Regions from separate parts of the Citrifermentans bemidjiense Bem genome, predicted to be linked through region 1. Evidence: riboswitches for the same ligand, from Rfam matches in the RefSeq annotation. Region 1 holds a riboswitch; the other holds the start of a gene.
The links. Region 1 has a riboswitch for magnesium ahead of GBEM_RS02125 (ABC transporter permease). Riboswitches for the same ligand answer to the same signal wherever they lie in the genome.
Positions count from the first base shown of each region.

Region 2: another riboswitch for magnesium. It lies ahead of GBEM_RS16155 (magnesium transporter); the one in region 1 lies ahead of GBEM_RS02125 (ABC transporter permease).

Region 1 is NC_011146.1:508,925-513,843, reverse strand. Features, by position in the region: gene GBEM_RS02130 (sigma 54-interacting transcriptional regulator) at 1-2,048, shown strand, start outside; M-box (ykoK) riboswitch at 2,081-2,250, shown strand; gene GBEM_RS02125 (ABC transporter permease) at 2,640-4,376, shown strand; gene GBEM_RS02120 (ABC transporter ATP-binding protein) at 4,389-4,919, shown strand, end outside.
Region 2 is NC_011146.1:3,728,834-3,733,752, forward strand. Features, by position in the region: gene GBEM_RS16140 (pyridoxamine 5'-phosphate oxidase family protein) at 1-29, shown strand, start outside; gene GBEM_RS16145 (dihydrofolate reductase family protein) at 79-651, opposite strand; gene GBEM_RS16150 (Nramp family divalent metal transporter) at 727-1,953, opposite strand; gene GBEM_RS16155 (magnesium transporter) at 2,015-3,265, opposite strand; M-box (ykoK) riboswitch at 3,608-3,777, opposite strand; gene GBEM_RS16165 (Fic family protein) at 3,872-4,399, opposite strand.

The sequences.
Region 1 (4,919 bases):
ACCAACGCCTGCAGCAGCTGGGCGGCACCCGCAGCCACGTCCTCATCCTGGGCGAGCCCGGCACCTGGAAGGATCTCGCCGCCCGGCTGATCCACTTCCACAGCGAAGCCGACCGCCCCGTCCTTTTCCTGGACTGCGCCTCCCCCCCGCCGGTACTGGAAGAGGAAAACGAGCCAGCCGAGGGCGCCTCCCAAAGGGGTGTGCTGCTAGGTCTCGCCCAGGAGGCGGCGCTTTTCGGCCATGCTTCGCAGGGGGCGGTCTATGCGCGGCGGGTGAGAAGGGGGATGATCGAGCTTGCCGCAGGGGGCGACATGATCCTGCGCAACGTCGACTGCCTGGCCCTTGCGGTGCAGGAGGAGCTGGTCGATTTCCTCGACACCGGGCACTTCACCAGAAGGGGCGAGACCAAACTACGCAGCGCCCGGGTGAGGATCATAGCCACCAGCGGCAAGGCCCTGGAGCCCCTGATCGACAGCGGCAAGTTCAACGGAGAGCTGTACCGAAAGCTCTGCGGCGAAACCGTGGAGTTAGCCCCGCTGCGCGAGCGCAAGAAGGACATCCCCGTCATCGCGAAGAGCCTCCTCGCCTCTCTCAACGCCAAGCACAACCGCAACGTGCGCCGGCTCTCCCAAGACGCCCTGAACCGCCTGGTAGACCACGACTGGCCCCTCAACGCCACCGAACTGTACCAGGTCGTGAGCCGCGCCGTGGTGGTCTGCAGCGACACGGAGATTCAGCCCGAGCACATCTCCCTCCAGGGGCACCCCTTCGAGGACGGCCGCTTCAACCTCTTGACGCTTCCCTCCCTGGAGCGGCTCGCCTGGAACCCGCGTTTCCCGAAGGTGCTGCGCTGGCTGACCGTACCGGCGTTCCTGCTGATCACCCTGTACACCCTGCTCGGCCCCGCTTCGGACAACGCGGCGAACCTTGCGGCCTGGACCCTGGGATGGCCCGCGCTGATACTCACCGCTTTCCTCTTCGCCCGCGGCTGGTGCAGCTTCTGTCCGATGGAAGCGATCGGCGAACGGCTTGGGGTCACCAGCCGTGTGGTGCGCGACCCGGCACCGTGGCTGCGCAGTTTCGGGCCGTCGCTCAGTTTCGCCGCACTGGTGCTGATCCTCCTGATGGAGCAGGCGACCGGGATGTTCTCCCACGCAGCGGCCACGGGGCTGTTGCTGAGCGGCATGCTGACGGCGACGGTGAGCGCCGACCTGGTGATCGGCCGTCGCGGCTGGTGCAAGTTCCTCTGCCCGCTGGGGCGCATCGTGAGCCTCGTATCGCGCATCTCGCCGCTGGAGATGCACAGCAACCACAACGTCTGCCTGAGCAGGTGCCGGGTGGACGACTGCATCAAGGAGAAGGCCTGCCCCATGGGGCTGCACCCCTCCGGCGTCGACAGCTCCGACCACTGCGTCCTCTGTCTCAACTGCGTCCGCAACTGTCCGCACCACTCGATGCAGCTCGACCTGAGGAACCCGACCTGCGGCGTGTTCAACAAGGCCCGGCGCGGCTTCAGGGAGGCGTTTTTCAGCGTCACCCTGCTGGGCGCGGTGATCGCCGCCAAGGGGACCCCGCTTTTGGCCGGGCGGCAACCGGAACTCTTCCCGCGCACCCTCTGGACCCTGGAGGACTACCTGCTGGCGCTTTGCCTCGTCGCCGGGTTCACCTTCCTTGCCCTCATCGCTTCGGTGGCTGTGCGCGGCGCCCGCTGGCGTTCCGTCTTCACCAGCAGCGGGCTCGCCTACCTCCCTCTCGCCGCCGCGGGTCTATTCCTGATCTTCTTCCGTCCGCTGGTGGAGGGGGGCGCCAGGCTGGTCCCGCTCGCCGTTTCGGCCCTGGGAGCGGAAAATTTCCTCGATGCCACGGCGCTCACCCCGGAACTTGGGACGCTGCGCCTGCTCATCTACCCGATTATCCTTTTGGCGGCGCTCTTTTCCTGGGTGGTGCTGGCCCGGCTGCAGCGCCTGGACGGGCTCCCGCCGGCGGCGCTGCTCCGGCACCGGCTGCTCATCCTCGGCGCCACCGCGATACTGATAAAAATCCTTTAGTTGACATTCCGCGAGGGTCGGTATAAACAGGACGGGTTCCTCGTTACGATGAGGCGTTTGCTCAAACACAGGCTACTGCCCGGAAACGTCGAAAGACGCCAACGGGTAGACCAGGTCTTGCCGGCTTAAGGCTTGACCCAAGGTAGCTGGTCCCCCGGGACCTACGTTGCGCACTGCCGAAAACCTACGAGAGGGGAATCCGCGCCAGAAATAAGGCCATGGTCCCCCATGGCCTTTTGCTTTTTCATATCACGACAAAAAAGGTGGTGGTTTTTCACATTGGACAGTCATAGTAGCGACTATCACTTACTCATCCCGCAGTTCCGGCAGTAGCCTTTCCGAAGCTTCCCCCCTAACCTGGGCCTGCTTCCGGTTCTCCTGCCGCGCCGCGGGGAACAGCCGAAGCGAGGAGTCCAGGGACCTGTTTCCCGACTTCCGTCAATTAATCATTCTCACTGTGCGATGCTTGAGCGCATCGGCAGTAGGGGTCTGTCCGCGCGTGCTCCGGCATGAGGCCAGGACGACCCGCGTCCGGATAGCTGCGCCTTTACGCAAAAGGGGTAGAGTATCCGGCAGCACGGAGGAAGCAGGATGGCCAACCGGTCGACACCGTTCAGTAAAACAACAGGAAGAGCCGCTCCCAACTTTTGGGACCTGGCCGCCTTTCTCATGGTCATGGGGCTCGTCACGCTCTTTGCCTGGGGCAGCCGCGAGATGGGGATACCCTATATGCCGGGTGAGCAGATCCCCCTTTCGCTCGACCCCGTTAACCTCCCCGAGTACGCGCTGCGCACCGTCTTGCGCATGGCGGCGGCACTGGCGTTTTCGCTCCTTTTCACCTTCAGCTACGGAACGCTCGCGGCGAAGAGCCGCCGCGCCGAGCGGATACTCGTTCCGCTTTTGAACATACTCCAGTCGGTCCCCATCCTCGGCTTTCTCTCGGTCACCGTCACCGGCTTCATCGCCATGTTCCCTGGAAAACTTCTCGGGGTGGAGTGCGCCGCCATCTTCGCCATCTTCACCTCCCAGGCCTGGAACATGGCCTTCAGCTTTTACCAGTCGCTAAAGACCATCCCCTCCGACCTGAGCGAGGCCTCGGTCCTCTTCGGGCTCTCTCCCTGGCAGCGCTTCTGGAAGCTGGATGCCCCCTTCGCCATGCCCCCCTTGATCTGGAACATGATGATGTCGGTCTCGGGGGGATGGTTCTTCGTGGTGGCGTCGGAGGCGATCACGGTGGGGAAGACTTCGGTAACCCTCCCCGGGATAGGCTCCTACGTGGCGCAGGCCATCCACTACCGCAGCCTCTCCGCCATCGGCTGGGCGCTTTTGACCATGCTGCTGGTGATCCTCGTCTACGACCAGCTGCTCTTTCGCCCCATGGTGGCCTGGGCCGACAAGTTCAAGTTCGAAACGACCGAAAGCGGCGAGGGAAGCGGCTCCTGGGTGCTGACCCTGTTCCAGCGCGCGAGGCTCCTGCGCGCCGCCGGACGTTTCCTGGTCAACCGGTGGATCCGGCTCACCGACCTGCTCCCCAGGAGAAAGCAGCGCGCGAGCTTCCGTGACGCAACGCAGGCCACGATCCCCAAGGCGCAGGAAATTGCCTGGAACGCGCTTCTAGCCATTGGCGTCGCCGGGGGCGCGTGGCTTTTGGTCCAGTTCGTCGGGGGAGAGGTAGACGGCGCCGAAATTTGGAAGGTCTTCTATCTCGGCTTCCTGACCCTGGTTCGGGTCACGGTGCTTTTGATCATCGCCAGCCTGATCTGGGTACCCATCGGGGTGTATATCGGGCTCAACCCGAAATGGGCGACGAGAGTCCAGCCCCTGGCGCAGTTTCTGGCCGCGTTCCCCGCGAACCTTTTCTTCCCGGTGGCGGTCTTCTTCATGGTCCACTACCACCTCTCACCGGAGATCTGGACCGCCCCGCTGATGATCCTGGGGACTCAGTGGTACATCCTTTTCAACGTGATCGGCGGCGCCTCGGCCATCCCTACCGACCTGCGCGAGGCGGCCCGCAACTTCGGCGTCTCCGGGTGGAAGCTTTGGAAAACGCTGCTTCTCCCCGGCATTTTCCCATCGCTTGTCACCGGGCTCGTCACCGCTGCAGGGGGGACCTGGAACGCCAGCATCGTCGCCGAGATCGTCACCTGGGGGAATACGACCCTTACCGCAACCGGTCTCGGGTCGTACATCGCCATCTGGACCGAGAAAGGGGATTACCCCCGCATCGCCCTGGGCATAGCAGTCATGAGTATTTACGTCTTGGTACTGAACCGGTTTTTCTGGGAGCGGCTGTTCACCGTCAGCCAGACCCGCTACCGGCTCGGCTAGAGGAGAAGAAGGATGGAAGCGACAGACAATAAAGTTCCGCTGCTCAAGCTGAGCAACATAAGAAAGTCGTACAAGAAGTCCGACTCGGGCGAGCACCTGGTGCTGGACGGGGTAAACCTCACCATCGCAGATGGGGAGATCGTCGCGCTTTTAGGGCGCTCCGGCTCCGGCAAGTCGACGCTCTTGCGGATCATCTCAGGCCTCGCGCAGCCCGGCAGCGGAGAGGCCCTTTACTGCGGCAAACCTATCACCGGCCCCACGCAGGGGCTCGCCATGGTGTTCCAGAGCTTCGCCCTTTTCCCTTGGCTCACCGTGCTGGAAAACGTGGAGCTTGGGCTCGACGCCATGGGGGTGCCGCAGGCCGAACGCAGAAGGCGCGCACTGGAGGCGATCGACCTGATCGGCCTGGACGGCTTCGAATCCGCCTACCCGAAGGAACTCTCCGGCGGAATGCGGCAGCGGGTAGGTTTCGCCCGGGCGCTGGTCGTCGAGCCGACGCTTCTTTTGATGGATGAGCCTTTCTCTGCGCTCGACGTCCTCACC
Region 2 (4,919 bases), 1.4 Mb from region 1:
CCGAGCCCAAAGAGTTCATCCAGCTGTAGATAAAAGAGCACTCAGGAACGAAATGGCCGCCCTGGAGCGGCCTTTTTTTTAACTACCACCCTGTTTCCCTACCTCATACCGCAGTTCAACCATGCCGGTCCCCATCTGGCGAACGGAGGAAAGGCGCAGGATCGGGCTCAGGACACGGCGCGGAAACAACTGCTTGCCTTTGCCCAGCGTAACCGAGCCAATCTGGATAATGAGTTCGTCCAGAAGCCCTGCATCATAGAACTGACCCGCCAAGTCCCCGCCCCCGACAATCCAGATGTTCTTTGCCCTTGCGGCCAGACGCATATCGTTGTGAACCTGGCATACGTCGCCTTTCACGAACCTGATATCTGCACCTTCAATTGCCGAGAGTGCGCGACTGGTAAATACCCATACAGGCTGGGTGTACGGCCAAGGAGAACCGGTCTCGGCAGCGACCTTGGCTGCATTGCGGACCATCCACTCGTAGGTGGCCGATCCCATTGCCAGTGCGCCAACCTCAGCAACGAATTCCGGGTAGCTGGACTCCTCCAGGTTCCCAAGAGAAAAGAGCCACTCCAACGAGTCGTCCTCTGTCGCGATAAATCCATCCAGACTCGATGCGGTGTAGTACTGGGTCTTCATAACTTCCATCACCTCTCGTGCCGGCTCTCATCGTCGCCGCCCTTAACCCCACTTCGGACCCTACATCACGTTCATAGATTAATTTTATGTCATTGAAGTTGCAACCAGTGCCAGGGTCAGAACGACCATAACCAATACTGTAGCCCAGGATATGACGTTGTAGAATTTCGAGTTGGTATATTCTCCCATCAGGCTCTTGCTGTTTATGAGAATCAGCATGAATATCAGAACGAACGGCAACATCACGCCGTTAACCACCTGAGAGATGAGCATGATGGCCACTAATGGGGCGTTTGGGAACAGAATGATCAGGGCACCGATAGCGATTAGTCCAGTGTAAAGCCACATGAATTGCGGTGCTGTCTTGAAATTATGGTCAATGCCGGATTCCCACCCCATCCCTTCGCAAACATAATAGGCAGTAGCAAGCGGCAGAATTGAGGCGGCAAACAGAGAGGCATTTGCCAGACCGATGGCAAACATCACCGATGCATATTTCCCAGCCAGCGGTTCAAGGGCTTTTGCCGCATCAGCAGCATCATTGATGGTTATGCCGTGGGCATAGAGGGTTGCACCACAGGCGACAATGATGAAAAACGCCACCACATCAGTGATAATGCAGCCGACTACGACATCGAGACGACTTGCTTTGTACTGCTCTATCTTGATGTTCTTTTCCACCACTGCCGATTGCAGATAGAACTGCATCCATGGCGCAATAGTTGTTCCAACCACCCCGATAATCATCATCAGATAGGACGGTTTCATGGAGAAGGTCGGCTTGACTGTTTCCGTCAACACCTGTGCCCATGGTGGAGCAGCCAGAACTGCCGAAACGATGTAGGTGACAAAGATGGTACAGGAGAAGAGGAATATCTTCTCTACAATCCTGTAGGTACCTTTCACTACCAGCCACCAGACCAAGAAAGCACCTATCGGCACTGAGATGTACTTGCTGACCCCGAATATCTCCATGCTTGCCGCCCATCCGGCAAACTCCGCAACCGTATTCCCCAAATCAGCAAGCAGCAGGCAAATCATCAGATAAAAGGTGGTCTTTACGCCGAACCGCTCCCGTATCAGGTCGGCAAGGGTCTTACCCGTAACCACTCCCATTCGGGCAACCATCTCCTGAACAACCACCAGGGCAACGGTAATCGGAATCAACGTCCAGAGCAGCGAATAGCCGAACTGCGCCCCGGCAACAGAATAAGTAGTAATCCCGCCTGCATCATTATCTACGTTTGCCGTGATTATCCCCGGCCCGAGTACTGCGAGAAACATCAGGATGTTTTTTTTGTTGAGCTTCATATCTATTCTCCATTCCTATGCCTGAAATACGGTCTTGCCTTTTATTCGCAAGTTGCCACTCTTACGAGGGGTACCGTCTCCGCTTCAGGGCATAGGGGAGAAACAGCTCAACTACATCGTCTATGGTAATAATACCAGCCATCGTCCTGTCATCCTCAAGTACCGGAACGGCAACAAGGTTGTATTTAGCCAGCAACTCCAGCACATCTTCCGGCTCGGCATCGACAGTGACCGTCTTGAGCTGTTCGGTCATAAGTTCGGATACTGGAAGGTCGGGATTGCTGATAAGCAGGTCTCTGAAGTTTACAACTCCGACCAGTTTTTCTTGGGCATCGAGAACGTAGGCATAATAAAGCATTTCAATTTCTTCCGCCTGCCGCCGCAATTCTTCCATAGCCTGTGCCACGGTGGTTTCAGCGGATATGGCAATGAACTCGCTGGTCATGAGACCGCCAGCCGTATCGTCCTCATGCTCCATCAGTTCCTGGATTTCATCTGCCTCTTCCTTGTCCATCAATCCCAGCAGTTCCTGCGCCATCTCTTCCGGCAAGTCGCCCAGCACATCGGCAGCTTCATCAGGCGGCATCTCTTCGAGGATGTCAGAAGCCTGTTCACTGTCCAATTGGCTGATTATCTGGGTGCGAAGTTCCGGCTCCAGTTCATGAATGGCTTCCCCTGCTGTTTCATAGTCAAGATTGTTCAGCAGGTTTTGAATGGACGCTCTCGGGATAGAAGATATGATACCGGCGATGTCAGCCGGATGCATTTCCGCCAACTGCTCACGGGCCTTGGAGAGGGTGAGTCCGGCAGTGTTTATTTCCAGAGCATTGACAAACTGCCAGCCGATTTCCTTCTGCGGAATCTCTTTCTGCACAAGAGACCAGACCTTCTCGTAACCAAGCCTTCTCAAAAGACCTCTGAAACCTATATCGACCGAGAAGATGCATAACATTTTCCCGTATGGTGCAAGTTTCACGTCATTAACCCTGACGACCTTGGCACCATTCACATCCACTATCTGCTTGTCGAGTACATCACGGGCCAAAAGAATCGCGTCGGATTGCCGTTCATAGAGGGGCATCTTTTCAATTGCTCCGGCAATTGATACGACAATCGGGTTGAACAGGAGTACCGAGTGCCAGGAAGCAATATGGATTTTCTTCCCCTTTTTTATCAGGAGTCCGGTAACGACCGGCAGCCCTTCACCAGGAACAATGGCAATATCCCATAATTTCCCGACCGACTTACCAGCCGGGTTGATGACCTGCTTGTTCAGCACTGAGCTGACATACAACTCCGTTGTAATCTGCATGCGACACCCCGATACACAGACCAAAGCCCGTGCGAATCTAATCAAGACCATACCAAAATCCACGCGCATGCAGGAGCATGCCCTGGAAAAAGGACAGCGATGAATTGTGTGTAATGGAGGGAATGGCAGAGGTTGCCTGATATTCCCCGTTATGGCCAACGTTCGCGTGTCAGCAAAGGCCATAACAGAGCGGAGGTGTATGGATTAATGCCGGAACGAACGATATTGATTGCCTAAGATACAACTATGACTGCCCAATTGAGATAACCATCACCTTTCGTTTCGGCATGGGTACAACGAAAAAAGGCCACGGGGAACCGTGGCCTGGATACATATCATGCCGTGGTTCCCCACTCGTAGGTTTTCAGCAGTGCACAACGTAGGTCAGGAAGAACCAGCTACCTTAGGTCAAGCCTTAATCCGGCAAGCCCTGGTCTACCCATTGGCGTCTTTCGACGTTTTTGGGCAGTAGCCTCTGTTTGTGCAAACGCCTCATGCTAACGAGGAACAGTTTTAGATACTTCCGACAGCATTTAATGTCAATGTTTTTGAAAGCTGTGGAAATTATAACTTGTTTAACACATCTGAACATCTGTGACATCGACTCTACCTGCCTTTCATCCTCTCGGAACGCCATGCCCTCCCCTGCTCGGTCAGCCGGTATTTCTGAAGTCGACTATTCGGCTTGTCAGGTATGGTCATCTCGATCCAGCCATCCGCCAATGCGGGCACTAGATAAAGTTGACGGAAGGATTCCCTGTGCTTCAGCCCTAGCGCGTTTTGAATGCTATCACGAGACATTTCTCCAACGAGTACCTCAAGCAAGCGTGCTATCTGCGGTGTGACTTGCGCGGTGACTTGGGGGGTCTGAGATTCGGCGATGGCCTGTTGCACCATTCCCAGCATAAACTCGACAAAGACTGCCGAATCGCCTTGCTTCGTGCTCTCACTCAGTGCGGCGTAATACTCCTGTTGGTGTTGGTGAACCAGGCTTTCAACGGGTATTTCTGCGAAGACAGGGTTCCATCTGGAAAGGATGAGGGGGCGAGGGAGCAGAGCCGCCAGGATTCCGGCCTGCTTTGCGTGCGGCTTGTTGGCTGTTACCCAGAGAGTCCTGTTGATATCATCAATCATGCCGTAGCCTTACCCAATAAGATCGCCCCAATTTACCCAAGACAAAGGCAACGGTCAATTTATCTAATGAAGTCAGTGAGAATTGGGCGTGTACGGGTCGAATCGGTCCCATTTTTTTTAAATATGTCGTTTTCCAATTCAAATATGTCATATTTTTTCCAAATGTGTCATTTTTGGGTCCAAATACGTCACATTTTTTTCAAATGCGTCATTTTTGAATTCAAATACGTCACATTCTTTCTAAATGTGACGTATTTGAATTCAAATCCGTCATTTTCTGGTTCGAATATGACATATTCCCACCCAATCCATTATTGCCCGGGGTCGGGCGTGTGAAGGATTTTGTGTAAATGCCCTATCGGCTACATAAGGGCGCGAAGGCAGAAGACCCCAGAATCGGTGACACGGTGGGCACAGGTAGACGAAACGCGTGCGGCGAATGCAATTTTGCCGGGGAAAACATATCGGCAGCAGACGGCAAAAAAGGGCCACGCTTTCGCGTGGCCCTTTACTATTGGTC